DNA from 2 places in the Carboxydothermus pertinax genome. Region 2 is predicted to be linked to the other one. Evidence: predicted binding sites of a transcription regulator. Region 2 holds the regulator's gene; the other holds the start of a gene.
The links. The regulator ArgR, encoded in region 2, controls arginine synthesis, uptake and breakdown. The targets are predictions, from matches to a motif close to ANTGNATAAANATACA.

Region 1 (15,259 bases), on a different contig from region 2:
AATTTTTTCCGACGCTTCCCGGATTTCTTCCCGGGTAATTATTAGCGGAGGTACAATCCTTAAAATCCACTCCCCAATGTTATTTATTAACACTCCTTTGGCTAAAAGTATTTCAGAAACCCGGCCTGCTCCCGGGAAATTCAGCTCAATTCCCAGCATAAGTCCGTATCCCCGCACTTCTTTGATACCCGGTGCATCCGCTAAGAGGCTATAAAATAACTTACCTTTATCCAAAACCTCCTCTAAAAATCCCGGCGCTAAAACTTCTTCAAGAACGGCCAAAGCTGCGGTACAGGCCAGGGGATTTCCCCCGAAGGTCGAAGCATGGTCCCCCGGCTCAAAAGCCTTGGCCACTTCTTCTTTGGCCAACACCGCCCCAATGGGTACCCCTCCGGCAAGGCCTTTGGCCAGGGTAATGATATCCGGCACCACCCCGAAGTGTTCAAAAGCAAATAATTTGCCCGTCCGGCCAACCCCCGTCTGTACTTCATCAAAGATAAGCAAGATATTTTTTTCCCGGCAAAGTTCTGCTACTTTTTGCAAATACGCGGGGTCAGCCGGATTTACTCCCGACTCCCCCTGCACCGGCTCTAAAATAACCGCTGCAGTTTTGGAAGTTAGAGCTTTTTCCAGGGCATCCAAATCATTATAGGGCACGTGAACAAAACCGGGCACCAAAGGTCGAAAAGGTTTCTGGTATTTTTCCTGACCGGTAGCCGAAAGGGCTCCCATGGTTCTTCCATGGAAAGAGTTAACGGCAGAAATAATTTCGTATTTTTCTTCCCCTTTTTGCCACCAGTATTTGCGGGCAAGCTTTATAGCCCCTTCCACCGCTTCCGCCCCGGAATTGGCAAAAAATACCCGATCAAAGGGGGAATTTTCCACAAGCTTTTGGGCCAGTTCCACCTGGGGCCGGGTGTAAAATAAGTTACTGGTATGGTGTAAAGTTTTAACCGCCGTTTCGACCGCTGCCGTTAACTTGGGATGAGCATAACCCAGGGTATTTACCGCAATGCCCGCAACCAAATCCAGGTATTTATTCCCCGCATCATCGTAAACATAGGAACCCTTACCGGAAACCAAATAAACCGGTTTTCGCCGGTAAGTTTGCATTAAGTATTTACTTTCCTTTTCAATGAGCTCCTTGTACTCCATCGCTACCTCCCATTTTCAGGGAGTGAGCATTGTGCCCACCCCAGCATCGGTGAAAATTTCTAATAGCAATGAATGGGCAATACGGCCATCGATAATGTGCACCGAACCAACGCCCCGCTTTATAGCGCTTATGGCACTTTCGGCTTTGGGAATCATCCCGCCGCGGATTACTCCCCGGTTAATTAGCTCTTTCACTTCAGCAATACTGGCCTTGGAAAGAAGAGAATTTTCGTCCTTTTCATTAAGCAAAATTCCGGGAGTATCGGTTAAAACAATCAGTTTGTCGGCTTTTAAAGCTACTGCCACCTCAGCCGCCACTTCATCGGCGTTTATGTTATAAAATTCCCCGCTACCATTGGAGCCCACCGGCGCAACTACTGGAATGTAGCCTTTATCAATTAAAGTTAAGAGAATTTCCGGATTTACTTCCGAAATTTCCCCTACATACCCGAGATCAAGGTACTCTTCCCCCGTAGGCTCCGGATTTTTCGCAAGTTTTTTATGGGCTTTTATAAGTCCCGCATCCTTCCCCGAAAGGCCCACCGCTTTGCCTCCGGCTTTTTCAATAAGTCCAACAATCTCTTTATTGACCTTTCCCACCAGCACCATTTCCACTACTTCTAAGGTAGCTTCGTCGGTAACCCTCAACCCATTTATGAAGTTTGACTTTATGTTTAGCTTATTTAACATGCGGCTGATTTCCGGGCCACCGCCGTGTACTACCACCGGGTTAATCCCCACAAATTTCATCAATACTAAATCATTAATAACCGCTTCTTTTAACTGGTCACTGACCATGGCATGACCGCCGTATTTAATGACTATTGTCTTGCCGTAAAACTTTTTAATATAGGGAAGAGCTTCTATTAAAACTTTAGTTTTTTCCAAGTATTTTTCCATCTTTTTCCCACCTTCTAAGTCCGGTAACTGGCATTGATTTTCACGTAATCGTAGGTTAAATCACAACCCCAGGCTACCGCATTTGCATCGCCTTCGTTTAAATCAATGGTTACTATTACTTCCTCGCGAGCCAATTCTTCTTTAGCTTCTTCCTCCGAAAAAGGAAGGGGTACGCCCTTTTGCAATACTTTTACCTTACCCAGGTAAATATCGATTTTCTCCACCGTTATTTCTTCTCCGGCATACCCAACCGCAGTAATTATCCGTCCCCAGTTAGCATCTTCCCCAAAAACCGCTGCTTTAAAGAGGTTAGAAGAGGTAACTGTTCGCGCAATTTTCCGGGCTTTCTGAAGGCTTTCAGCGTTAATCACCCGTACCTCGATAAGCCGGGTCGCTCCTTCCCCGTCCCGGGCAATAGCTTTTGCCAAATAAATTGCCACGTATTCCAGAGCATTCTTAAATTTTAAGTAAGCTTCTTCCTCTTTACTTTCTACCCAGACTCCAGAAAGTCCATTGGCTAAAACCGCCACCATATCGTTGGTACTGGAATCGCCATCCACCGAAATCATATTAAAGCTTTCGTCTACCACTTCCCGCAATGTTTCCTGTAAAAGCTCTTTTTCCATACCAATATCGGTGGTAATAAACGCCAGCATTGTCGCCATGTTAGGGTGAATCATTCCTGAACCTTTAGCTATACCACCGACCTTCACCGTCTTCCCGTAAACTTCAAATTCTACCGCAATTTCTTTGGGAACCGTATCGGTGGTCATAATCGCTTCCGCCGCAGCTCCGCTTCCCTCCCTGGATAAAGCCTGGCAGGCCATCCTTATTCCATTAAGCACCTTATTAACAGGAAGCGGCACGCCGATTACCCCGGTAGAAGCCACCAGAATCTGCGAAATAGGTATTCCCAGGCATTTTCCTGTTTCATCAAGCATCTGGCGGGCAGCCAGCATTCCCTCTTCGCCAGTACAGGCGTTGGCATTGCCGCTATTGACTACAATGGCTGAAATAAGCTGGTCTTTGATATTTTCCATAGATAAAAGTATTGGCGCTGCCTTCACTTTATTGGTCGTGAAAACCGCAGCTCCTACCGCCGGTTTTTCGGAAAAAATCACCGCTACATCTTTTTTGCTCTTTTTTATCCCCGCATGAACCCCGGCCGCCAAAAAACCTTCGGGTGCAGTAACTCCACCTTGAATTTTCTTCATTTTAACTCCCTCCTAAAAGTAAATTCCCGTATTTTTAAGTCCGCAGGTTTCATCAAGTCCGGCCATTAAATTCATATTTTGCACCGCCTGCCCCGCAGCCCCTTTGCCCAGGTTGTCAATGGCCACAGTAATTATCACTTTTCCACCTGGTTCCTTATTTAACGCAATTAAAACATTGTTAGTCCCTGCCACCGCTCTGGTTTCCGGTAAATATCCTTCCGGTAATATCTTTATAAATGGATTATCATGGAATTTATTTAAATAAATTTTCCTCAATTCCTCAGTAGAAAGATTTTGCTTTAGGTCTAAGTATATTGTCCCTAGAATTCCTCGTTTCATCGGAATCAGATGGGGGGTAAAGATTACCCTTAAGCCTTGGGCATAATTGTTTAGAATATTTTCCATTTCCGGTAAATGCCGGTGCACACCACCAACTCCATAAGGGCGAAAGTTTTCAGCAACTTCCCCAAAAAGCATCTCCCTTTTAGCCGATCTTCCGGCACCCGTAACCCCCGACTTCATATCGCTGATGATCACCCCTTGAAGCAAATCCTTTTCGGCTAAAGGAAGAACCGCCAGCAAAAACGCTGTCGGATAGCATCCTGGATTGGCTATAAGCCTGGCAGTTTTTATTTTTTCGGAAAAATATTCCGAAAGACCATATACAGCTATTTCCACTAGCTCGGGAGCCGGATGCGGTCCGTACCATTTTTCATAAACCGCAAGGGGCAGCCGAAAATCCGCCGATAAATCGATAACTTTCACCCCTCGTCGGACAAGTTCTCCAGCATAACGACCACTTTCTCCGTGGGGTAGAGCCAAAAAGGAAAAGTCAAATTCTTCCTTAGCAAGCTCATCAAGCGGTTTTATTTTCCCGGCAAAATCAAGCCCTAAAAAGTTTTGCCGGAAGTCTATCTCTCCATCCCCTCGACTAAAGAGAAATAGCCCCGACACTTTTGGATGCATAGACAATAATCTTACCAGTTCTGCCCCCGTATAACCAGTGGCACCTACTACCGCAACTTTCAAGGCTACCCCTCCTTTTTCTGATATATTTATAATATTACATACTTTTGTATAATTATGCAATATTTTTCCCAAAAAAATTTCCGGGTATTTATTGAGCCCGGAACTAAACTTTATTATTGTCGTTGCCTCCTCCTTAATTTTTATTCATTTAAACCTCTTGCCCAAGATACGAATACTTTTTAAAAGCTAAATAATAAAATGCCGTTCCGCAAAAATACAGTATACCAACTGTCGTAAAAATCAAGGGGTAGCCTCCTGCTTTAAAAATTAAGGCACTAATCGGGCCTCCTAGAGCCCAACCTAAGGAAAAAGTAGCCTGATTTAAACTTAAAATAAGTCCTTTACGGGAAGGATCAATAATTAAAACATTAGCAGCTTGAAAAAGTGGCGTTCCAGCATTCATAAAAGTATGGCGAACCAGAAAAACTACCACCGCCCAGGATAAATAGGGAACATACCCCAGATAAACGGTAAAAGGAAGGGATAAAAAGTTTAAAATAACAAAAGCCCGCACTAACCCAAAGTAACGGGCAGACTTCGTTCCCAGAATCATTGCCAAAGACGTAAGGCCCTGGGCTCCCGCCAGCGCAAGGCCGATAAAGGTATTAGTAACCCCAAAACGGTTAGCAAAATAAAGATTAATATAAGGCATAAAAAGCCCCGATCCCGTTCCTATTAAAAGTGAAAATATAAAGATAGCCCTAAAAATGGGAAAATCTTTTTTATCCGAAAAAATCCCAAATATAATCTTTTTAAGATCCTCTTTTATTTCTACTTTCCGTCCCTTTTCCAGGTTAGTTAAAAATAAATTTCCCACTAAAAAAATTAAAGCCCCTAAAATTAGCGAGGCCCGGTAGCTGTTTTTCAGGGATAATATTCCGGATAAAAGGTCAGTAATGGCCCCTCCTCCGAAATTTCCCAGCATTGAGGCAATCATAATAGACGAATAGTGTAAGCCAATTAATTTTACTTCTTCCCCCGGCCGAGAAACTTCCGATAGATATGGTACACCATTTACCACCAGCACCGAAAATCCCAGGCCAAAAAGAAAAGCAGCCAGAATTATCAGGCCAGGAGTTTCAAATACTCCTTGAAGAATTAACATTCCCCCGGCAGCAAAACTTCCCCAAAAAATAAAACGGCGCCGGCCATACCTATCCCCAATGTAACCGGCAGGAATCATAAACAAGGCCTGGGCTAAGGAGCTTGCCGCCACCACCTGACCCGCTACCTCCATCCCCAAACCCAGCTGCTTTAAATATAAATTAAAGAGTACCTGATAGATTCCATAACCAATATTCACAAAAAGCTGGGATATTAAAAATTTTTTTGCACTTTTTCCTGCAGTAAAAAAAGCTTTAATAATTGACTGTTCCCCCATAGTTTGCTCCTAAGTTACAAATTTTCTTTTTAATATATAAAATAAAACTGGTGGTGTTTTTTATTATTTATACCTCTTTTAAAAAAATCCTTCTTTAGAGAATAACTTTAACTTTATTTTTACATTGCCGGCAGGTATTTTCCAAAAGTCCAGAGGTATCTACTTCAAAATAATTCCGCCGAATTAACAACGCCCCACAGTTAGGGCAAAAAGTATCATTAAAAATTTCAGGTAAATTCCCCAGGTAAACATAGTTTAAATATTTCCTTGCTAACTTTTGCGCCCGCATTAAACTTTCCACTGGAGTAGGCGGTAGATTAAATTTATACCTGGGGAAGTACCGGGAAAAGTGCAGGGGAATATCCGGATTTAAATTTGCTAAAAAACTTGCTAATTCCTCAATTTGTTCATAAGTATCATTCAGCCCCGGAACAAGCAAAGTAGTTATCTCCACATGGACGCCATACATTACTGAAGTTTTTATCACCTCTAAAACCGGAGTAAGACTCCCTTGACAAACCTGATGATAATACTCCTCGGTTATCCCTTTTAGGTCAATATTGAGAGCATCTATAAAAGGTAAAAGCTTTTCTAAAGGTTCTTTATTGATAAATCCATTGGTAACTAAAACGGTTTTAAATCCGAGTTTTTTTAGTAAAGGAGCCGAAGCAAAAATATACTCGTACCACACGGCCGGTTCCGAATAGGTATAAGCTACCCCAATCATCCCCTCCCGTTGATATCTCTGGGTAAACTTAACCAAATCTTCGGGTAAAAGTTCGTCACCATTTATAGCAAGATGGGCTATTTCATAGTTTTGGCAAAAACCACACTGAAAATTACAGCCAAAAGTACCAAGGGAAAGGATTTGGCTTCCCGGATAAAAGTGATAAAGTGGTTTTTTTTCGATTGGGTCAAGGTTTACTGCTGTAACCAATCCATAATTTAAGGAATAAAGTTTGCCTTCTATATTTTTTCTTACCCGACACCGACCAGCCTTACCGTTTGCTATCCGGCATTGATGCGGACAGAGATGGCACTGGACAAAAAAATTACCCAAAGTTTCATAAAACAAGGCCTCTTTCATCGCGCCACCTCTAATAATAGCGTTCCACCAAAAACCTTTCAATTTTCACCGACTCGTCGGGAGCTATACCTGCTTTTCGTCGAGCAATGTCTAGCTGCTTTTCAACCGTATCTACCCCCTCTAAAGCGGGAAGTAGTAATCCCCGGCGGTAGCCTTTGGAGACAATTACCCCGTATTTTTTAGGATCTAACTCAGAAAGGTCTGATACTTCTTCTGGAGGATAAAGGATGTCCACCGAATAGGTAAGTTCATCCAATTCCTTTTCTTCCACCGGCTCAAACCGTGGGTCATTTAACCCCGCTTCCAAACTGTTTTTTATAATCTCTTCCGCCAAATTACCGGTAGTCGGCGCTATCGTACCAATGCACCCTCGAAGCTCCCCGTCTTTTTTTAGCGAGACAAACACTCCCGCTTTACGGCTAAAAATCTCCGGCAACGGCATTGGCGGGGTAATGGTCTTTCCGGTACGGACGTAAGTTTCAAGAGCCTCCCGGGCAAGCCGCACATAAGGCGACTCCTGTTCCCGGCGCTTTTTTATTTCTTCCTTTTTTTTATTCATTAATTTTGGATAAAAATTTCGATTCGCGTCTTCCTCTCCTTTTGCCACTTCCGCCACCATATAGCCTACCCCAAAAGGCCCTTCGTAGCTAAGCACTCTGCTTCTTACCTGGTATCCTTCAAAAGCACCAAATAACATAATGAAGGAGCGAAGTCCGCACTCCCCGGCCTGTTCAGCAAAACTTGTATCTAGAGTCAAAAGCTCCCAGGGATCCCCTTTGGAAAATATCTCAACCATCATCCGGTCAAAGTATCGTCCTGAAGGATCATAACCTGCAGGAGCATCTTCGGTAAGTCGATGGGATAAGTCGCCAGAGGCAATGAGGGCAATTCGACGTTGAAATTTTGCCGCAACTTCTTTGATTACAGTCCCTAACCGGTAGAGCTCGGAAAAAGGTATTAACCCCTGGCTTACCACCACAAGCTTATACTTTCGCTCCGGGTCTAAATAATAAAGCGGTACCATCGTTCCGTGATCAAGAGAAACTGGAACTCGCAGTACCCGGGCCAGGCTTTCATCAATCCCGGCAACCGCAAGCCCTTCTTGTTTAGCTGCCGCAATTAACGCTTGGGCCAGTTCCCGGTCGTTCTGGTAAGAAAAATTTACATTATAAGCCCCAAAATAGCCAAAGTTTCCGGAAAGTTTATCATTAATATTGATCGCTACCACGTCACTAAAAAGGGGAGCATGCGGAGAAATAACCACTAAAGTCTCGGGATTCATGTTCCTTAACTTTTCCTTAAGCTCTAGCAAAGCATTAATAGTTTTTTGACAAGCTTTTTCTTCCCCCCGCCCTATTTCCGGTATGATAAGCGGCGGATGGGGAACGGCAAAACCAATAAAATCCCCCATTTTTAATCCTCCCCAGTGTCCAATTCCTTAGGACAGTAATCTTTTGGTTCCTGGCAATATGCCTCACACCATTCACAACTACCGTACTCGGCACAATCAAAACAAACACAGGATAAACAGAGGTTAGGCATACCACCACTCCATTCAATGGATTTCTTTAAAATTTATTATATGTAATTTTAGCCAAAATTAAAATAAAAAAGAGGCTGTCTTAAAGGACAGCCCTCAGCAAGTTTTCTATGCTTCTTTTTTACCCCTTGCTACATATCGGAACAAGATTAAACCCAAAACAACAAACATGGCAAAGCCCCACCAGGGATTACCGGATATTGGTAAGTTACTAAAAAACGCTACTTTATCCGAAAGTCCCTTATAGGCCAAGAAAGCGATAACTATCCCCATCAAAGCATCTCCGGCAATTAAACCAGAAGCAAATAAAATTCCTTTTTCCACTTTTTCCTTTAAGATTTCACCGGAAAAGGTTCGGTCAACAATCCAGCGAATTATTCCACCAGCTAAAACTCCGGTACTTAAGTGCAAAGGGAGGTATAAGCCAATTGCCACCGGTAAAATTGGAAGTTTTAATACTGCTAGGATAATACCAATTACCACCCCCGCCAAAACCAGGGCCCAGGGAAGGGTTCCGGTCATAACCCCTTTCACAACCATCGACATTAAGGTTGCCTGAGGAGCCGGCACTCTATCGGTACCAAGGCCATAAGCCTGGTTTAGCATTAAGATTACCCAGCCAACAATTACGGTGCTCGCAATACCACCTATTAAAACCCCGATTTGCACATATTTAGGAGTAGCCCCGATGATATGCGCAGTTTTTAAGTTTTGCGCTAAGCTACCGGCAATGGAAATAGCCACACAAATGGTAGCACCGGTAGTGATCGAAGCAATCATGCCAGTAGTCCCCACAACCCCAGTAGCTTTTAAGAGTAAGGTACTTGCTAAAAGAGCAGCAATCGTCATCCCCGATACCGGCAGGTTAGAAACACCAACTAAACCAGCAATCCGGGCTGAAACTGCAGCAAAGAAAAAGCCGAAGAGAATAATTGAAAGAGCACCCATCCAGGTTACTTTCATTTGGGGAACAATAATTGCGGTAATAAAGACACCAAGAACTCCAAAGAAAATAGCAACAACGCTAATATCCTGATTAGTGCGTTTTTGTTCCCCGCTTTGCCCCTTACTTAAGCCACCCATCGCTGCTTTAAAGGAGTTAATAATCATGGGTAGCGACCGGCCAAGGCTTATAAAACCACCAGCAGCAACCGCCCCTGCACCAATATAGCGAATATATTTTGACCAGATTGCCCAGGCATCCATTTCGGCAATGGGAACGGTGCTAGGGAAAATTGGATTGGGAACCCCTGCCCCAAAGTAAGATATAAGCGGGATTAAAACAAACCAGGCAAGTAATCCTCCAGCAAACATGTAAAGACCAATTTCTAAGCCTACAATGAAGCCTACGCCCATTAGTGAGGCTAAAATGTCAAAACCAAAAATACCGTTTTTAAACCCCGGAATTTTCCATTCGATTTCTTCTTTAAATAGACCAAAAGCCCCAGATAACAGCTTATAAATACCACCAATAAGTCCACCCCATAAGATTCCGGCCGCTGAAGAACCACCAACCTGCCCTGCTACTAAAACTTCAGCGGTAGCCATCCCTTCAGGATAGGGCAAAATCCCATGCTCGTCCACCGTTAGATTTTTCCTTAAAGGTACTACAAATAATACTCCCAGGATTGTCCCCAGGGTAGCTACTACTGCAATTTTGGCTAAAGTAAATTGATCTTTAAAGCCCCAGATGATTAATGCGGGAAGAGTGAACATCACCCCGCTGGCAATACTCTCCCCGGCAGATCCAATAGCCTGAATAATGTTTGTTTCCAAAATATTTTGCCGCCGTAATAAGCCACGAATAATTGCTGTACCCAGCACCGCACCGGGAATGGAAGCCGATACGGTCATTCCCACTTTTAACCCCAGGTATGTATTGGTCGCACCAAATAATAAAGCTAAAATAATACCCATAATAAGCGAAACAACAGTCATTTCCGGCAAACGGGTTGATGCTGGTACGTACGGTTCATACTGATCACCGGGTACACCGCCATATGCAGTGTGGGATAAACCTTTTTTCTCCACGTCTCTTACCTCCGTTTTTCAGTGTTTTTTGTTAGTTTAAACCAAGCTTTAAATTTTTACTCCTACTGTAGCTCGCCATCCTACAAAATATATTTGTATACAGAGTAAATTATACATACTCTACATAATTCGTCAATCTTTTTCTTTCTGTATAAAAATAGGGCCAGTCCCTAAGGACTGCCCTAGATTGCTATTCTTGGTCAAAATATCTTAAAACCGCAAAATATATTGCCAAACTTACTTTTTCCCGATATTCGGGATTTAATAATAGCTTTTCTTCTTCCGGATTTGATAAAAAACCTACTTCGGCAATAACCGAGGCCATACGGGAGTTCCGGTTAATAAAATAATCCCCCGCTTGGGCAACGCGGTTGGTATTAGCTAAAATTGTTTTGAAGCTTTCTTGCAGTAGCTCGGCCAGTAACTTTCCCTTAACGTCGCTTTTCTGGTAAAAAGTCTGAGCTCCCCGATACTTGCGTTCGGGAAAACTGTTGGCGTGAATACTTATTAATATCTCAGCCTTTCTATCCTCGGCAATTTGAATTCGGCGGGCTAAATCCTGTTTTTTCCGGACAGAATTTCCTTTTATAGCCGGATCGGCCAGATCGTAATCGCCAGAACGGGTAAGATAAACTTGGGCCCCTGCCATTTCTAATTTTGCAGCCACCCTACGGGCAATATCAAGGGTAATTTTTTTCTCTACTGCTCCCTGTTGACCCTTACACCCAGGGTCCTGTCCCCCATGCCCCGGATCTAGAACAATAATACGGTGAGCAACCGCTACTGATAGTACTCGTACTTCCCGATTTAGTAAGATATTTCTAACGACTCCCCCTAAGATTGCCAAAACTATCATCACCACCAGGACTGTTAAAACTTTGCGTAGATTTAGGTTGAATACTCTAAAGATTATCATCCATTGCACCTCCGGCTTGTAAATTATATGCCAAGCCAAAGGGCATTATTATTTGGTTTAAGAAAAAATGTTAATATGTAACTCCTCCTCTTCAGCATTCCTGAACCGTTGTATTATCCCAAAACTTTTTCCAGCCATAAAATATAATATCACGAATAAAGGAGGGATAAAAATGAACCACACAAATAAAACCCGCCTAACTTCTCCTTATCCTCCAGTCAAGGTTGAATCTCCCAATATCATGTATGCTGAAATTTTAATGGACGATTATGCCGGTATCGCCGGTGAACTTACCGCCATTACCCAGTACTTGTACCATCATTTAGAAAGCGAAAAAGTATCCCCATTAACTTCCGCCCTCTTTAAAGAAATAGCTTTAGTTGAAATGCATCACCTTGATATGGTTGGCAGGTTAATAATGGAGTTCGGCGGTAACCCCACCTATCGGGGAAGTTTTGGCAATAATTTCGCTTACTGGAGCGGAAGCTTTGTTAATTATTCCCAAAGCATAAGAGAACAATTGATTGCCGATATCCAGGCAGAAAAGACTGCAATTGAAAATTATCAACGGCATGCAGCAATTATTGATGACCCTTACGCCCGGGCAGTTCTCTACCGGATTATTGAAGATGAAGAACTTCATTTAAAATTATTCCGGGATGCGTTAAAAAATTTAAGGGAAGGTTAATCCTTCCCTTTTACCTTATTTAAAAAAGCTATTTTTAATCCCGGAACAGTCGTTTTTTTACCCTAACAACCTTATGACATTTTTCTGAATATTTTTATTTTACCATTAAGACCTTAATTTTGCAAATTCGACTGCAGCACCAAACCATTATGGGCCTAAAGAAAAAACCAGGCATAAACGCCTGGTTTTTTCGTGTTATCTCTTGGTCCACTGGGGTCTTCTCCGGGATTTCCTGAAACCGTATTTTTTCCGTTCGACCATCCGCGGGTCCCGGGTAAGGAATCCTGCTTTTTTCAGGGCAGGTCTAAGCGATGCATCCGCTTGAACCAAAGCCCGGGCAATGCCCAGCCTTACAGCTCCTGCCTGGCCGGAAATGCCCCCGCCATGAACTTTGGCCTTAATATCAAACTTCCCGAGGGTATTGGTCAGTTCCAAGGGTTGCTTAACAATAATCTGCAGGGTTTTTCTCGGAAAGTATTCTTCTAGAGCTTTACCATTTACCGTAATGTTCCCTTCGCCGGGAACCACAAAAACCCGGGCGACCGCTTCTTTTCTCCGGCCCGTACCGTAGAAGTTAACTACTGCCATCTAAAACGCCTCCCTTCGCCCGTATCTAAAACTGCCAGATTTCCGGCTTTTGAGCTTGATGCGGATGTGATTCCCCGGCATAAACCTTAAGCTTTTTAAATAGCTTTCTCCCCAGCCGGTTATGTGGAAGCATCCCTTTAACAGCTTTTTCAAAAGCCAGGACCGGATTAGTTTTCATTAAGATACCATAAGGTATTGCTTTTAAACCGCCAGGATAACGGCTGTGACGGTAAAACATTTTCTTTTCTAATTTTTTTCCAGTCAATACCGCTTTCTCCGCATTGATAATAATTACAAAATCACCGGTATCAACGTGCGGAGTAAACTCCGGTTTATGTTTGCCTCTTAAAAGCTTGGCCGCTTCACTGGCAACCCGGCCAAGGGGTTTACCAGCAGCATCTATGACATACCATTTCTTTTCCACTTCATTGGGCTTAGCCATGTATGTGGTTCTCACCTTGTTCCCTCCTTTTGCCGTAACTATAGCGGTACTGCCAATGGGGGCTCGTCACTGGCAAATACCTATACCATTATAATTTTAGGGGAATACCCATAAGCTGTCAAGCAATTCTTCCGCCAAAGATGTAAATAATATAAAAAATATAAATTAAACCGCTTAAAATTAACACCCCGGCCGTTAAACCCTTACGAGTTTTAGCTAAAAATAAATCTATAGCTGCTGCAAAAATCGCTAATAGACCACTTATTAAAACCTCCGGCGATAACTTCCAGGAAGTGAAGGAAATACCTATAGAGGTAATTACCGAACTTTGAAAAACCATCGCACCGGTAATATTTCCTAATGCTAAGGTATCTTTACCGTTTTTCATCCAAACCACACTATTAAACTTTTCGGGAAGTTCTGTGGCAATTGGGGTAATCACTAGTGATAAGGCCATTGGAGCTATTCCTAAAATATAAGCTAATTTTGTTAAATTGACAACAAAATACCTTGCTCCAATTATGATTAACAGCAGACTCACAATAAGCTGCAGGATTATTGCCCGTATACGCGGTATTGACCTTTTGGGAGTAAAGATTAACGGGTCAACTTCCCCAATTTCCCCACTTTCATCATTTAACGTTTTATAAACATAAATTACATAACCTAAAATCAAAATTAGCGCCACAGCACGATGAATTGATGTCCAGGGAATAAAAGCTGCTACATAGGCAAGGATATAAAAAAAGAGAAAACTTTTAATATCTCTAAAAAATATCCGTCGGTCCAATAAAATTTCTCTACCAAGAGGACGTCTTTGGCTAAAGAGAAGCGCGGACGCTCCAGTAACTAAAAAACCAACGGTTATGAGCATAAATGGCGCACCTAAGATGGCCCCAATTCCAATTTCTGAGCTGTCGGCAGTGTTTCCCCCAAAAAATATAGCAATAACCGGTATCATGGTTTCCGGAAGAGCAGTACCTACCGCTGCAAAAATACTACCCACTGCCCCCTGGTTAAATCCAAACCGACGACCAAACCATTCTACCGCATTGGTAAAGGTCAACGCTCCAGTTAAAATGACCAGGAGATTAAATAATAAAAGGCCTCCTAGGTACGTCAAAAGCTTTCCCCTCTTTCAATAAAAAACTTTCATTAAAAAAAGTCCCCGAGCCGGAGCGGTCTTACCGGTAAGATTGCGATTTTTAGTTACCAATATTTCTTTAATTCTCTCGGGTTCTCCCTTTTCAAGGCCTATTTCTACTAATGTTCCGGTTATTCTCCGGGCCATTTTGTATAAAAATGAATTGGCTACAAAGGTAAACCAGCCCAGCACCCCATCTTCTTGGTAAGTCGCTTGATACATAGTTTTAACTGGGTTTTTAGCGCTGCTCCCAACTGCCCCAAAGCCACTAAAATCATGGGTTCCACTTAAGTACTCCAAAGCCTTTTTAACCTTTTCCCGATTAAGCCTTTGGGGTAAAGCCCAGGCATAACGTTCATAAAAAGGTGATGGAGGGCCAAAATATAGGTAATAATTATACTGCTTTTTCTGGGCTGAAAACCGGGCATGAAAATTTTCTGGTACAATTTGCGCGGAAATAACCCGGATTTCCGGTGGTAGAGTGTTATTTAAGATTTCTGGTATTTTCTCAACTGGTGCCCGCCACTTGGCCGAAAAATTTACCACCTGCCCCAGGGCATGAACCCCTGCATCCGTTCGTCCCGCTCCCACAACTTTTACCGGCTCTTTTACAATTTTATGAAGTTTTTCTTCTAAAATACCTTGAATTGTCCGGTGGGTATTTTTTTGCTTTTGAAACCCGGCCAATGAAGTTCCATCATAAGCCAGGATAAGCATAAAATTAGGCAGGAAGACCACCCCAACGCTTTAAAATTAAAAGTATTGCCGCCAACAGAATATCTGTAAGCAGTATAAAATAGTCAATCCTTGAATATCTTAAGGGCTTTAATTTTCCCCGGGGAGCACCGATCCGATATCCCCGGGCTTCCATTGCCACTGCCAGTTCATCTGCTCTTTTAAAGGCATTAATAAATAAGGGCACTATTAACGGTAACATTATCCTAGCTTTATTAGCAAGTCCCCGGGCATTAAAATCCACCCCTCGGGATTCCTGGACTTTTATTAACCGCTCAGCCTCAGCGGTTAAAGTAGGAATAAACCTCAGGGCAATGGTTAGCATTAAAGCAATCTCCCCGTAAGGAACACCAATTTTCCCAAAAGGTTTTAAAAGCTTTTCTAAGCCGTAAGTAAGTTCACTGGGGGA
Region 2 (15,259 bases):
ACTTTAACTGGCATTTTCATAACCCCCGTCTTCTTTTACTACTTCTAAAAAAGCCTCCACTACCTGCGGGTCAAACTGCTTACCTTTTTGGTTTATAATTTCGGCAATTGCCTCTTTTTTTGTTAAGGCTTTGCGGTAAGAACGATCGGAAGTCATCGCTTCAAAAGCATCGGCCACCGCTAAAACCCTGGCTTCTAAAGGGATCTCTTCCCCTTTTAGGCCGCTAGGATAGCCAGTCCCGTCATACCTTTCATGGTGATGGTAAATTATTTCAATAATATCCCGCATTTGCGCGATAGGTTTAATTATTTCAGCCCCAATTTCCGGATGGTTTTGGATTTCCCGGTATTCATCGGGCAAAAGTTTACCCGGCTTATTTAAAATTTTCTCCGGAATCCCGATTTTCCCGATATCGTGCAAAAGAGCAGCTTTTTTTAGCCTTTCCAGTCTTTCCTGGGAAAAACCCAACTTTTCCCCAATCTTTTCGGCAATGGCGGTAACCCGCAGCGAGTGTCCAGCAGTATAAGAATCCTTGGCTTCAATAGCCATCACCAGCGCTTGAGTAATACTAAAGCAAAGCTCTTTTGATTGTTCATAGAGGCGGACAATAGACATTTGCGCCGCCAGATAATTGCAAAAAATCGTTAAATAATCAAGCTCAGTAAAATCTAGATTGCTATATAAAGTTAAAAAGCCTAAGTTTTGGTCTTTACTGGCTAAACCAACGGTAATAATTTTTCGATAGTTTTTTTCAAAAAATAATCCGGTAACGCTTCCGGCGGTAATGGTTGTCTCAAAATTTTGCAAAGAAGGAAAACAGGAGACAGTATCTACCGCCAGGGTTAACGGAATATCCTTTTTTTCAATCCCATATACCGCTACAGGGTAAAGATAATTTTCCTGCTTTTCCTCCCAGACCCAAACTATTCCGGCGGCGGCATTGCTAATATTTACCGCAATCTTCAGTCCTAAATCGGCAAGCTCTTCTAGATCCCTTACCTGGGCAATCTTCTGGGTTTTTATCGTTAAATCTTGAAGTTTTGAAATTTCATCAAGATAAAGCTTTTTTAACCGGTAATTTTCCCAGTAAACCACCGCTACCCCTATTACCATGACAAAAAGAAAGCCCGATTTAAAAATAAAATCAAACCATTTAACCTCCGGGTCAAGGTAAGAAACAATAAAATACATTCCCGCACTAACCCCGGCGGTTATAAAACCAAAAGTTGGACCGTAATAAAAAGTGTGAAGAGCCACCAGCAGTAGGTAGCCAAAATAAAACAAACTATGCGTTAAACCGGTATAGAAAATAATAATCGTTATAAACAAACAATCCAGCCAAAAAGCAAGTTTATAGCCAAAATCCCTTTTCTCGGGATTTAACCGCAAATAAGTATACAGGAGCACCGAATAAACTATAGCCAGTAATAAAACCAAAAACGCTTTTTTATTTATGGGCTCTGGATTAAGAAGAAAAAAGAATAATGCTCCTATCAAAGCAATAAAGCGTAGGCGGTGAAAATCACTGGTTAACTGGTCATTCATAAAATTCGCTCCAAGGATATTTTAATTCTCTAATTCTACATTATTTTTACTTTTTCCTGCCGCTTCGTAACCTTGCCAAAATGCTTTTTCGTTTAAAGGATGAACCCCTTTGGCTCCAAATATTTCTTTTAATACCTCTAAAACAGTAGCAGTTTCTATCACCGATGTAACCCCCCAGAAGATAAATATCCGCATGATATTGACAAATGAAACCCAACCAAATTCCCCCCTCTTGTAATTAAAAGAAAAAGCGGTCATGGCAACCGCTTTTTTTAAAATTTTTGTACTTATTCGACTTTTTTATCAAAAATCCTTCTTATCTCCCCAATTCATCCAGATAACTTAAAAGACGATTATTTTTAATAATTGCTGTCAATGAATATTTTTCAGTCAAGAGATGGAATAAAACTAAAAAGACAACAACCCCCACTTTTACTTTGTAAGAAAAAAGCAGCACTGCCGAATATCCCAAAATAAAGCCTAAAGCATTAGACCCCGCGTCCCCCATCATAACTTTTGCTTTTAAATCCAGCGGTAGATAAGCAAGCACTATGCCAAAAACCATATATAAAAACGTTGCTGCCGGATAAGTAAAATAAGTTAGGCCGATGATAGCCGCCAGAAAAATAAATACCTTCCCGGCTCTTCCCGGACGCAAATCAAAAAGGTTCATAAAATTAATTCCCAGCACTATTAACAAAAAATCTATCACCAGAAATTTAAAGGGCTCGTTTATTGTTAACATTAGGGCCAAAAAAGCCCCCCCAATTGCTTTTAAGGCTCCTGTAGTAAGCTTGTGTTCTAAAATTAATTTTTTAAAATGCCCCTTTAGCCCTTTTGCTTTTGCATCTCCAAAAAAATCATCAACAATTCCCAAAAAAGTCATAGTGGCAACACCGGAGTAAAATAAAAACCAAAATTCTCCCCGGGAAAATAGCAAAATTAATGGTGCCATACATAACAGCACCAGCAAAAAAACCAATCCCCCCGACTGGGGGATCAGTTCCTTTTGAAAATTAGGCCTAAGATGTCCAGCAGCAGTCAACAAGGCCAATACCGGTGGCATAAGAATGCGGGTTAACACAAAAGCTACAATTAATAACAGTATCTTGGTATAAATTAGCTACACCCCCTATTCCCCTGTAAATTTCCTCTTGAAAATTTCTTTCAAAATATCTCTAAATTGCTTACCCCGGTGGAGAAAACCTTTTAAATCTCTCCCCGTTTCCCGATGGGTCATCTCCACTGGAACTTCTACAATCCGGTAACCTTTTTTTAAGGCATCAACGGTCATTCCAAATTCCAGGGCATAACCGGGAGATAAGGGAAGGAGCGCTAAAAAGCTTTCCCTGGTAAAAGCTCTCTGTCCCGACAGCACCGCGTCGATCACCTGCCCGGTAAAAAGTTTTAACCCCCAGCGGGTGAGCTTTTTGACCAGCCCAACTCCACCCTTTTTCCGGGCTTTACCAAAGCGGGCTATTACCATATCCGCTTCTCCTGAAAGAAGGGGATTTAAGAGTTTTTCCGCCCAAGCTGCAGAACTTCCTAAATCTCCATCTAACAAGACCACAAAATCTCCAGTAAATTCTTGAGCTCCCGCCTCAATAGCCTTACCTTTACCCCTGTTTTGGGTAAGTTTTATAACCCTGGCCCCCGCTTTAGCTGCCTCCTGATAAGTATTATCCGTCGAGCCGTCATCAACCACTAAAACTTCTTTAACCCCCGGAATTTTAAAGGAAGCCCTTACCGTTTCCCCAATTCTTTCCTCTTCATTAAAAGCTGGGATAATCACCGAAACTTTTTTTTCCATAATGGCCCCCTTATTGTTCAATTGGTGGCACTAACCTTTTGGCAGTACTTTTAATGCCATAGTCTCCCGTTGTGCCAAGCAAACAGTACACCAAACTTAATTGGCCTGAAGGTAAATCTAAATCATCAATGGTACTAATTCTTTCTTTCTGGTAGAATTTAACGTAAGACTTCTCGACATTACTGTATTCAGTGCCAACTACAATAGGCACAGTTTTTAAAAATTTAATTAAAGGTACGTCCAGGTAATTAACTAGCTCACTATCGTTTAAACCTCCACCAATAATGACTACACCGTCTATTGGCACGCCATATTTTCCGTTAATTTTTAAGGCATCGGTTTTAGCTAAGGTTAAAAGGGTCGAACCATTTCCCGGAGCTAAAAGATTTTTTCCTACTTCTAAAGCAAATTTAGTGTAAAACTCTTTTTCATCTTTGGTTTGCCATTTCATTTGGGATTTTATATACTCGATATCCGAAGGGTTTGTAAGCTCCTCGGGAATTATCTCAGTTATACTGGTAATTTCTGCCCCCGCCGTTTTTAAAACCCCTTTTATTTCTTCGTTTAAACCGTAATACCCGGTGACAATAATTGCCACTTTTTTACCGGTAAGCTTGCCTTTAATTAATACCGGCAAGGTTTCCTCCTGGTACTGTTTTAAAACTTTATTGGTAACTTCCAGCTCTTCATTTAATGCTTCCAGTTCATCGTTTTTCTTTTTAAGCTCATCTAAGCGCTTTTCAATGCCCTGGGTAAGCTGTTTTTGCTGATTTAAAATTGCTTCTCCAATGTTACTATCATATCCTAAAGATGTACCAATGAAAATTCCTAAGCCTAAAGCCAAAAATACCGCAATTAACGAGGCAATGTGATATTTAAAATCAATAATCATAATAAATTCGCCTCCAGTACTAATTCCAAACTATATTCCAAATAAAAGTTTAAACTGAATTACCAAAACTTTAAATAAGTTTCTAGTAACCGGCGATACAGCTAAAATAATTAACACCGGAATTAAGGCCGCAATAATTAATTGCACTAAATATTTAGCTTTAAGGCGGCTTTTATAAAGTTTATTAACACCTTTGGCATCGACAAGTTTGGAACCCACTAAAAGCCTTACTAAAAAAGTACTTCCCATCCCTTTACGACCTTTTTCCAGAAAGTCAAACAGATTCGAATGAGTTCCTACCGCTACAATTAACTCAGCACCTTTTTCGTACGCCAAAAGCATCGCGATATCTTCCGAGGTTCCAGGAGCGGGGTAAATTTGGGCCGTAAGTCCCAAATCACGAAGCCGCGCTAAACCCGGAGCTTCACCGTTTGGATAGGCGTGCACAATAATTTCTGCTCCGCATTTTAAAGTTTCGTCGCTTACACTGTCCATATCCCCAATGATGATATCCGGACAGTAACCAGCCTCCCTTAAAGCATCAGCACCACCGTCCACACCAATTAATACTGGCTTTACTTCGTTTATATACAGGCGAATTGTCTTTAAATCTTCCTGATAGTTGTGACCGCGCACCACAATCAATGCCTGCCGCCCGCGAAAATCGGTTTTAACCGGTGGCGGTGGATATTGACCCAAGATAAGTCCCGTTTCTTTTTGAGCATAATTTAAGGTATTTTCAATAAAAGCCAACATAATATCGCCTAAGTTTTCTTTGGTAGCTTCCATTTTAACCTTAATTTGTTCTTCCGTTAAAATTGTTCCTTGCCCTAAAAACTCCCCATTGCGGTAAAGGGCACCTTCTTTGACAGTCAGGCAATCCCCTTCATTTAAAACCTCAAAAAGCTTTTTTGGTGCTTCATCTACAAGGATAATACCATTTTGCACAAGCAAGAGCGGACCAATATTAGGATATTTGCCACTAATTGAAGGAGCACAATTGACTACCGCTTTCACTTTTTTTTCAATTAAACCTCTAGCTGCTACTTCATCGATATCCTGGTGATCAATTACAGCAATGTGCCCGGGTTTTAACCGTTTAATAAGATTTTTAGTTTTTTTGTCTAAAAGGGCCGTGCCCTTTATTTCCATTTGTTGCCACCCCAAGCTACTTTTTTCCTTCCTATTATAGCATACTAAAAAACGCCAGGAAACCTGGCGTTTACGGTAGAAAATCTTAATTATTTATTAACTGACCTTTGCTTCCAAGCGCAAACGGTCAGCAATCATCGCAATAAATTCAGAATTGGTAGGTTTACCCCGTTCAACATTTATAGTATATCCAAAATACTTATTAATCATTTCAATATTCCCACGGTCCCAGGCAAGTTCAATGGCATGGCGTATTGCCCTTTCTACCCGGCTGGGAGTAGTATGGTATTTTTGGGCAATCATCGGATATAACTCTTTTGTAATTGCTCCTAAAAGATTTACCTCTTTGGTTACCATTAAAATTGCATCCCGTAAATAATGATAGCCTTTGATATGGGCAGGTACACCCATCTCATGAATAATATTAGTAACTAATAAATCAAGATTTTTAGTTTTAGGTAATGATGCAAGGTTAGATGTTAGGTTGGAGGAAGTTACAGGTTTACTGGGAGTTGCTCCGTAAGCCAGTTGTCTAATCCTGGAAGCTAAGACCGAAAAATCAAAAGGTTTTAAGATATAATAATCCGCTCCCAGCTCTACCGCCCGCTGGGTTATAGACTCTTGCCCAAAGGCAGTAAGGAGGATAACTTTTGGCTTTTCTTCAAACTCTGCCAGTTTTTCTAACACACCTATACCATCTAAATGAGGCATAATAATATCAAGAACCACTATATCCGGTTTTTGATTGAAAATGACCTCTAAAGCCTCAATGCCATTATAGGCCACTCCTAAAAGCTCAAAATCTTCCTGCTGGTGTATAAATTCTTTTAAAAGCTCACAAAATTCCCGGTTGTCATCAACGATGACAATTCTAATTGGTTCCACCATCCCCGCCTCCTAAATATTACCTTGAAATTTTTTCCTCAATACATTTCGACGGCAACATTTTAATTCCTGCTTTTTACAAAACATTTTTTTCAGAAAAATAGCGACAATATTTTACAAAAACAAAATTGGGGCTCCCACCCCAGAGTTTATTATTATTATATATTTCTTTGAGCATATTTTCTATAAGTATTCCATAACCTTTGCTACTATCGCTTAAAAACACATGGGTTACAACTCCTATAAATTTACCATCTTTAATAATAGGAGAACCGCTCATTCCTTGTACGATTCCGCCGGTAATCCTTAAAAGCCTGGGATCTTTTATCCTTAAGATTAAATTTCGACCATCTTTTTGATAGGGTCTTACCTTTTCGATATAAATGGTGAATTTTTCTATTTTTTCTCCTTTTAACACGGTGTAAATTTCTGCCGGTCCTGGTTTTACTTCTTCATTAAAAGCAATGGGTAAAGGCTTTTTAAAAAAAGGATTAATTATTTCCTGACTCGCCTTACCAAAAATACCAAAACGGTTATTTAAATACACTGCACCTATAACATTTTTGTGCAAAAAGGTACCAATTTTTTCTCCCGGTTGTCCCCGGTGGCTAGGGTAAATTGTTTGGATTTTAGCCGCTACAATTTTACCTTTGTTGATGGGAAATACTTTTCCGGTATCAGGATCAATAATTGTGTGGCCCAAAGCACCAAAGCTCTTATCCCGGGGGTTATAGTAAGAGAGTGTTCCAAGCCCAGCTAAATTGTCCCTAATAAACACCCCTATGCGCCATCTCTTTTCTTCAAAACTGTAAACTGGTGTAATTTCTCGTTTAAAAATATCATCGCCCCGTTTTATCGTAAAAGTTATTTTTTGGCCTCCAAAATGATTAATAAGATTTTTTAGTTCAAATTCGTGATTAACCGTAATATCATTGACTTTTAAAATCAAATCCCCTTCTTTTAAACCTGTCTCTTTGGCAGGATTAGCATCTCCTTTTTTGGTTTTTACTTCCGAAAAACCCACCACCATAACACCAGGAGTTTTAAGGTAAATTCCAATACTGTGACCTCCGGGTACAAGATAATTCACCGGGATTTTTTTAACGGAAATTTCTTTTAGGGTAATAAGGCCCAATAGTTTTAATTCAATGCAATCCTTATTTAACGGGTTAATTTTTAAAGAAGTTAGAAAAGGGGCTTTAGGTTTTTCATCACCTAAAATTTGGATTTCATTTGGTAAGGAGTTTAGGACCAACCACCCGGACAAGCAAAAAAACAACAGAGAGATTACAACGATATTTCGCCATATTTTCCGATATTTGTTTTTTTTCAAAGGATATCACCCCATTTCGGCGTTTTTTTTGTTTAATTTTATTTTTTCTTTTGCTTTCGCCATTATGTTGATATTTTTTTGGAGTGATATCCAAAAAAAATTAGCGGGTTTTCCCGCTAATTTCCTTTTTTGAGAATTTTTTCAGCCATTTCCAGGGTTAAAGCCCCAATTTCCCGTTCCCCAAGCATACGAGCAATTTCCCAAACCCTTTCTTCCATGTTTAATTTTTTTACCCGGGTCTTGGTGCGACCATCACTAACTATTTTTTCCACTACAAAATGGGTATCAGCAAAGCCGGCGATTACCGGCGAATGAGTTACCAAAAGAACCTGATGATTTTGGGAGAGTTTTTTTAAATTTTCTCCTACCACTTCTATAATACTCCCCCCAAGCCCTGACTCTATTTCATCAAAAATCAGCGTATCATGTTCGTCTACCTGGTTAAAATACAGTTTAAAGGAGAGTAAAAGGCGGGATAGTTCGCCTCCCGAAGCAATTTTTGCTAAGGGCTTCAAATCTTCCCCGGGATTGGGAAGAAAATAAAATTGTACCGTCTCATCCCCCCGGGGCCCTGGGAAACTTGCGGAAAACATAACCTTTATTTCCGCATGGGGCATTAATAATTCCTTTAAATATTCTTTAAGGCTCTTTTCTAAATGCTCGGCCAGTTTTTTTCGCTTTTCTTTTACTAAAGCATTTATTTTAAAATAGTTTTCCCGTTTTTTTAAAGCATCTTCCTGGTAAAAAGCCTTATTTTCCTCAATTTGTGCCAAATCCTGATATTCTTTCCGGGCGTTTTCTAAAAAAACTAAAACATCCCTTAATTCTGGCCCGTATTTTTTCTTTAAAAGTTCATAACGATAAAGCCGTTCTTCCACTTCATCGGGGTTTATCGTTTGGTTTTCTAATCCATCTAAATAACCTTTAATTTCTAAAGCCGATTCCTCTAAAAGACAGGCTGCTTCTTCCACTTTTTTTAAAGCTTCCAGGGAAAAAGTATCAATCCGGGCAGCATCTTTTAAATCTTTAATAACCCGTCCCAGGCGGTCCACAATTCCCGGATCATTTTCCCCATAGATTTCCCGATATGCTTCCCCAATTAACCCTAAAAGCCTTTCCTGGTTGACAAGACGCAAACGTAAACTTTTTAATTCCTGTTCTTCTTCTAGCGAAGGATTTAATTTTTCAATCTCTTCAATACAAAACTTCAAGTAATCTAATCGTTTTAGCCGTTCTTTTTCTTGCGAAATTACAGTCTCATATTTCCTTTCCGCTTCCTGCCAGGCGTTGTAAGCTTCTCCAAGCTGTTCCCCTAATCTTTGAAATTCATCGTCCCCGCTACGGTCCAACAGCTTTAAATGATAAGATGGCGAGAGCAGTAATTGTTGTTCGTGTTGAGTCATAATATCTATTAAACCCTGGGATACTTCCCGGTAAAGAGCCAAGGGCACCACCATACCGTTAATGCGGGCCACCGACTTACCTTCCGCTGATATTTCCCGGGAAAAAATGTTTACCTCATCGGCAGGAAGTCCAAGTTCTACAAGTTTTTCCGTAAGCTTTTCCGACTCAAAAGAAGCAGTTATCAACGCTTTGGTTGCGCCTTTTCGCACCATGTCCCCCCGGGCCTTTTGCCCAATGACTAAAAGGAGAGCATCAATTAACATGGACTTTCCAGCACCGGTCTCTCCGGTTAAGACATTTAACCCCTTGGTAAATTCAAGATTTACCCTTTCAATTAAGCCAAAATTTTCAATAGCCAGCGTTAACAGCATACTATCACCTAGGATAAAAATTCATCAAATCTTGCCAATATTTTCGGAACTCGTTCGCGGTCCCGGGCAATGATTAAAATAGTGTCATCACCGGCAATTGTTCCTAAAATTTCAGGAAAAGCAACCTGATCAATAGCACTGGCCACTCCCTGGGCCGCGCCGGGCAAGGTTTTAATTACGATTAAGTTTTCACTTTGATCATAACTACTTACGGCATCAGCAAAGAGTCTTTTTAGCCGTTCTATCGATGCCGCAGAAATAGTTTTTTGGGGTAAGGCATACCGGTAACTATCTTTTTGAAAAGGAATTTTTACCAGTCCCAATTCTTTAATATCCCGGCTAACGGTAGCCTGAGTTACGTCAAAACCTTCTTGTTTTAAAGCGTCAGCCAATTCTTCTTGGGTTCTTATTACTTTTTGTTCTATAAGCTCAAGGATTTTTTTTTGGCGGCGTATTTTCAAAGAGGATTCCTCCTTTTTCCAATGATATATAACTTTGGATAAGATTGGGGACGATTTAAATATTCATGTTTTACTACAAAACCTTCCCGGTCCGGAATTTTTTGCCCAAGCTCTTCCAGCAAAATTTTTTCTTCCTCGCCTCCTGGATGGCCTACATATACAGTAATTGCGATGATTCCGCCAAGTTCAAGGAGTTTATAACACTCCGAGATGCCGGCAATTGTAGATTTTGGCTTGGTCACCACTTTTTTATCTCCCCCCGGCAGATAGCCTAAATTAAAAACTGCAGCCTTTATGGGAGAGAAAACATATTGGCGAATGTTTTCGTGGGAGTCTAAAATTAAAGTAACTCTCTCCTCTAAAAAAGCTTCCGCTAGCTTTTCTTTGGTAATCTTTAAGGCCTTTTCTTGAATGTCAAAAGCATAAACTTTACCGCTTTTCCCTACAAGCTCTGCCAGAAATAAGGTATCGTTACCATTACCGGCAGTGGCATCTACTACCACATCCCCTGCTTGAACTACCTCCTGAAGATAGAGATGGGCAAGTCCTGTAATTTTTTCCAGGTTAATCATGATAGCGATTTGCCTCCCGCATTTTCTCCCGTAAAAGCTGATAAAAACTTCGGTTTTTTAGCTTTACAAATTTTGCCCGGTAAGGAGCCTTCCTAATTAGTATTTCATCACCCTTACGGATACCGAAACCTTGCTGGCCATCTACAGTTAACATACTGCTCTCTAAAGCCGTCTTTACCAGTATTTTAATTTCTTTATCATCAGCAACGACCAGCGACCGGGCAGCAAGGGTATGGGGGCAAATGGGAGTAATAATAAAAGCTTTTACTTCCGGATCAAGGATTGCCCCCCCAGCCGATAAGGAATAGGCGGTGGAGCCGGTAGGAGTTGCCACAATTACTCCATCGGCGGCGTACTCGGTTATATACTGTTCATCGACAAAAACCGAGAAATTTATTATTCGGGCAAAAGCCCCTTTGGTCAAAACCCCATCGTTTAACCCATGAAAAACCGCCACTTCCCTTTGTTCGCGCAAAACTACGGCTTCTAACATGGTACGGTCTTCTATAATGAATTCTCCGGCTTGAATTTTTTGCAAACCAAAGTCAATTTCCTGGGGATCAAGCTCACTTAAATACCCAAGCTGCCCAAGGTTTATCCCTAAAACCGGAATACCCCTGGGGGCAAAATACCGGGTAGCACAAAGAATTGTTCCATCGCCTCCTAAGACAAAAACAAGGTCTAGCTTTCCAGCTTTTTCATCAATTTCAGCCAATTCAACAATTCCGCATTCTCCCGAAACAGCATAACGGTTTTTTAATAAAAACCCATATTCCGACGCCTTTTCCATTATTTTTTCATATAATGCCGGACTCAGTTTTTTATCTTTATTTACCGCAATACCAATTATTCTCAAGGGCGTCAACCTCCGCTATTTAAATTCTCTCTGTCTTACCTAAATCCTCCTTGATACTTAAAAAAGCAGGGAAACTCCCTGCTTACTTATTTAACCGTAAAAAAGCTTCTTCTACAACCCTACTTATGTCAATTGAAACCTCTTTTTCAGTTTTTTTTGTCGAAAGATATAATAAGTATTCTATATTTCCTTCGGGACCGGTAATCGGAGAATAGGTAAGTCCCAATACCGAAAATCCAGTATCTTTAGCAAAACCAATAATTTCTTTTATTACCTCCCGGTGGGTATCCGGGTCCTTTACTACACCTTTTTTCCCTACCTTTTCCCGCCCGGCTTCAAACTGCGGCTTTATTAAGACAATTGCCTGGCCATCGGGAACTAAAATCTCTTTGATCTTCGGTAATACTAGCTTAAGGGAAATAAAAGAAACATCGCAAGTAGCAAAATCAGGTCTTACAGGCAACTTTTCCCCTTCAAAGTAACGAATATTCGTCCTCTCAAACACTACCACCCGTGGGTCCTGGCGAAGTTTAAAGCTTAATTGTCCATATCCAACATCTACCGCAAAAACCCTCTTTGCTCCGTTTTGGAGAGCACAATCGGTAAAGCCTCCAGTCGACGCCCCAATATCTATAACAATCTTTCCCTGAAGGCTCACCTTAAATTCCTCTAAAGCTTTTTCTAATTTATAACCGCCGCGGCTCACATATTTTAAGCCCTGTCCAATTATTCTAATGGGGGTTTCTTCCAAAACCATGGTTCCGGGCTTGGTAATTTTTTGTTCTCCAACTACTACTTCACCGGCAATAATAAGGGCGCGAGCCTTTTCCCGGCTTTGGACCAATCCCCTTTCTACTAACAAAACATCAAGCCGTTTTTTCATCGCTTGCTAAATATCTCCTGTAATTTTAGGTAAATTTTTTCTTCCGTTAAACCATAAAGGTTTAATACTTCCTCCACTTTACCCTGGGGAGGAAATTCATCGGCAATTCCAAGGTTTATAACTCTACTCTCTAATCCTTTCGCCTGGAATAATTCATTTACTGCTGAGCCAAAACCCCCGGCAAGCACATTTTCTTCAACGGTAATTACAGGTTTTTTGAGTCTTCCAATTTCTTCTAAGAGTTTTTCATCTAAAGGTTTAACAAACCGGGCATCGATAACCCCCAAGGAAATTCCTTCATTCTCAAGCCTTTGTGCTGCTTTCAGGGCGTAGTTTAAGGGGCGTCCCACTCCAACAATAAATCCGTCTCTACCTTCTTTTAAAACTTCACCGGTACCAATAGGAATCTCTTCATAAGGCGTTAACTTAACCCCTACTGCAGCTCCCCGGGGATAGCGAAGAGCAATGGGGCCAGGATAATTCAGGGCTGTATAGAGCATCTTCCTAAGCATATCCTCATTTCTGGGAACCATTAACGTTAAATTGGGAATCAGCCGTAAATAACTTAAATCAAAAATTCCGTGATGGGTCGGTCCATCTTCTCCTACTATTCCTGCCCGATCAATGGCAAATACCACCGGTAAATTTTGCAGGCATACGTCATGGATAATCTGGTCAAAGGACCTTTGCAAAAAGGTAGAGTATATAGCCACTACCGGCTTTAAACCCTCACAGGCCATCCCCGCCGCCATAGTCACCGCATGTTGTTCGGCGATGCCTACATCGTAAAAGCGGTCTGGAAAATGCCGGGCAAAGTAATTTAGTCCGGTACCGGTAGGCATTGCCGCAGTTATAGCCACCACATCCCGGCGGCTTTCGGAAAGCTCTACCAGGGCTTTCCCAAAAACTTCGGTAAAACTTACTTTTGGCGCCTCCACCGGCTCACCGGTACTAACATAAAATTTACCAACTCCGTGAAAGCCATCAGGATTTTCTTCCGCTAACAAATAGCCCTTCCCTTTTTTCGTGATGACATGGATTACCACCGGTCCGTCATAGGTTTTAGCCCGGCGTAATACCTCGGTCATCTCTTTAATATTGTGCCCGTCAATTGGCCCTAAATAGGTAAACCCCAACTCCTCAAAAATCATTCCGGGAACCAAAAGGTACTTAAAGCTATCCTTTAACCGCTCTCCTACCTTTACCATAGTAGGGCCAATATGGGGAATTTTTTTGATAAGCGCTTCAAGCTCATCTTTACCTTTGGAATATTTGGGGTCTGTACGAATTCGGCTTAAGTACGACGACAGCGCTCCAACATTCTTGGCAATGGACATTTCATTGTCATTTACCACCACAATCAGGTTTGTCTTTAAGTGACCGGCATGATTTAGCGCCTCAAAAGCCATACCACCGGTTAAGGCTCCATCGCCAATTACCGCCACAACCTCGTAATTCTCTCCTTTTAAATCCCTGGCTAAAGCCATCCCCAGTGCCGCAGAAATCGAAGTACTGCTATGCCCTACGCCAAAGGAATCATATGGGCTTTCTTCCCTTTTGGGAAAGCCGGAGATACCGCCAAAAGTTCTTAAGGTCTTAAACTGTTTTTTCCTTCCGGTAAGAATTTTATGGGCATAAGCCTGATGGCCAACATCCCAGATAATCTTATCCTTCGGAGCTTCGAAAACCAAATGAAGGGCTAAAGTTAATTCTATTACCCCTAAACTTGGTGCCAGATGGCCACCGTTTTGGCTAGCAACGGTAATTATGTACTCCCGAAGTTCCCGGGCAAGGGCTACTACTTCACTAAAATTTAGCTTTTTTAAATCTTCTGGCGAGGAAATCCGCTCTAAAATAGGTCCCAAAGGACGGCCTCCTTTAATGGTCTTTTAGTATTTTAACTTTTATATTTTTTTCTATTTGGTAAAGAATAATACCGGCTACCTCCAAAACATCTTCAGCTCGCTCAATAGCAAATTTCTTCCCTAAACCTTTACTAGCAACTGTTACGGCAGCAATTAAACTGGTAATTAAAATATTTATTAAAAGCTCTTTTCCAGTAAAGATCTCAGAAATCTGCCGAGCAAGAGAAATCCCTAAAGCTCCACCAATGGTTCCGGTAATATCACCAATAACGTCATTACAAAAATTAGCTACCTTGTCAGCATTTCTGACCATCAGGTAGCTCTCCCGGGCACCTTTTATTTTTTTACTTGCTTTGGCATGAAAGGGTGCCTCTTCAGCAGCCGTTGCTGCAATCCCAATAACATCAAAAATAATGTGGACAAAAATAATAAAAACTAAAAAAACTATTGAAATTACAATACTTTTAGTGCGAACTATAAAATACTCCGATAAAAAAGTAAAAAACAAAGCTAAACTAAAGGTTAATAAAGCAACTCGTAAAATTCTATTTAAATTTTCCTTCTGCTCTTTTGGGCGTTTCACCGAATGTCCCAATTAATTCCACCTCAATAAATATGTAGCCAGGACGACTGACAGCCTTGCAGGTTAATTTTATGGCTTAAGGTCCAGTAGGATTTCCCCAGAAGCTACCTCTCGTCACCGATAAGGCGGTTTCCCTTTAAAGCTTCTGCCGCAGGGTTGCCCATCTTGCGGAACTGGATTACCACTTAGTCCATACTGCAATCCCCGCAAGACCTTGGCCAGGCCAAACAGCCTAGAGGATTTCCCCGACGGCTCCCGCACCAATCTAGCCTCTTTTGCAAAATGGGTTTCAATTAGAAAGTTCGAAGCCTAAGGGCCCTTTCGGCTTCTCCCCTTAACCTAATATCCCCCCATTTCACTCAAGGCAGGCTACACTGCACGTAGCACGCCCCCACGTGCAGGTTTAATCCCAAGCCGTAGTTCGTGACTACTCCCCACGCACTTGGGTCTCCGTGGAAGGAGGGTCCACGCCCGCATGCCATTGCGGCTCGCCCTCCAACCTTAACTCCCAGCACCAGCCCCCGACTGGGCGTCGTAAGCCAGCACCAGGAACTTCATCGATGTGCCCGCGACGGATTTTTAGGCCCGTCTTCGAAAGGTGCGGGTCCGACTAGGATACTGCGTCAGCCGTCCCGTGCTGTTTTCAA

Region 1: a site for ArgR is predicted at 4,344-4,359, ahead of argC (N-acetyl-gamma-glutamyl-phosphate reductase). Genes of this name have one in related genera too.

The regions. Positions count from the first base shown of each region.
Region 1 is NZ_BDJK01000059.1:16,784-32,042, reverse strand. It holds gene cpu_RS12205 (acetylornithine transaminase) at 1-1,155, opposite strand, end outside; gene argB (acetylglutamate kinase) at 1,171-2,055, opposite strand; gene argJ (bifunctional glutamate N-acetyltransferase/amino-acid acetyltransferase ArgJ) at 2,070-3,269, opposite strand; gene argC (N-acetyl-gamma-glutamyl-phosphate reductase) at 3,282-4,298, opposite strand; gene cpu_RS12185 (MFS transporter) at 4,447-5,679, opposite strand; gene amrS (AmmeMemoRadiSam system radical SAM enzyme) at 5,774-6,766, opposite strand; gene amrA (AmmeMemoRadiSam system protein A) at 6,777-8,177, opposite strand; gene cpu_RS12170 (OPT family oligopeptide transporter) at 8,415-10,337, opposite strand; gene cwlD (N-acetylmuramoyl-L-alanine amidase CwlD) at 10,528-11,253, opposite strand; gene cpu_RS12160 (ferritin-like domain-containing protein) at 11,426-11,941, shown strand; gene rpsI (30S ribosomal protein S9) at 12,137-12,529, opposite strand; gene rplM (50S ribosomal protein L13) at 12,555-12,971, opposite strand; gene cpu_RS12145 (sodium:calcium antiporter) at 13,090-14,094, opposite strand; gene truA (tRNA pseudouridine(38-40) synthase TruA) at 14,110-14,832, opposite strand; gene cpu_RS12135 (energy-coupling factor transporter transmembrane component T family protein) at 14,837-15,259, opposite strand, start outside.
Region 2 is NZ_BDJK01000011.1:65,136-80,394, forward strand. It holds gene cpu_RS04400 (hypothetical protein) at 1-14, opposite strand, end outside; gene cpu_RS04405 (HD domain-containing phosphohydrolase) at 4-1,545, opposite strand; gene cpu_RS13590 (hypothetical protein) at 1,567-1,707, opposite strand; gene cpu_RS04410 (MraY family glycosyltransferase) at 1,862-2,500, opposite strand; gene cpu_RS04415 (glycosyltransferase family 2 protein) at 2,678-3,355, opposite strand; gene cpu_RS04420 (copper transporter) at 3,366-4,247, opposite strand; gene steA (putative cytokinetic ring protein SteA) at 4,278-5,399, opposite strand; gene spo0A (sporulation transcription factor Spo0A) at 5,496-6,287, opposite strand; gene spoIVB (SpoIVB peptidase) at 6,361-7,617, opposite strand; gene recN (DNA repair protein RecN) at 7,734-9,392, opposite strand; gene argR (arginine repressor) at 9,401-9,853, opposite strand; gene mnmM (tRNA 5-(aminomethyl)-2-thiouridylate-methyltransferase MnmM) at 9,850-10,425, opposite strand; gene cpu_RS04455 (NAD(+)/NADH kinase) at 10,418-11,281, opposite strand; gene cpu_RS04460 (TlyA family RNA methyltransferase) at 11,364-12,164, opposite strand; gene dxs (1-deoxy-D-xylulose-5-phosphate synthase) at 12,161-14,020, opposite strand; gene cpu_RS04470 (hypothetical protein) at 14,043-14,624, opposite strand.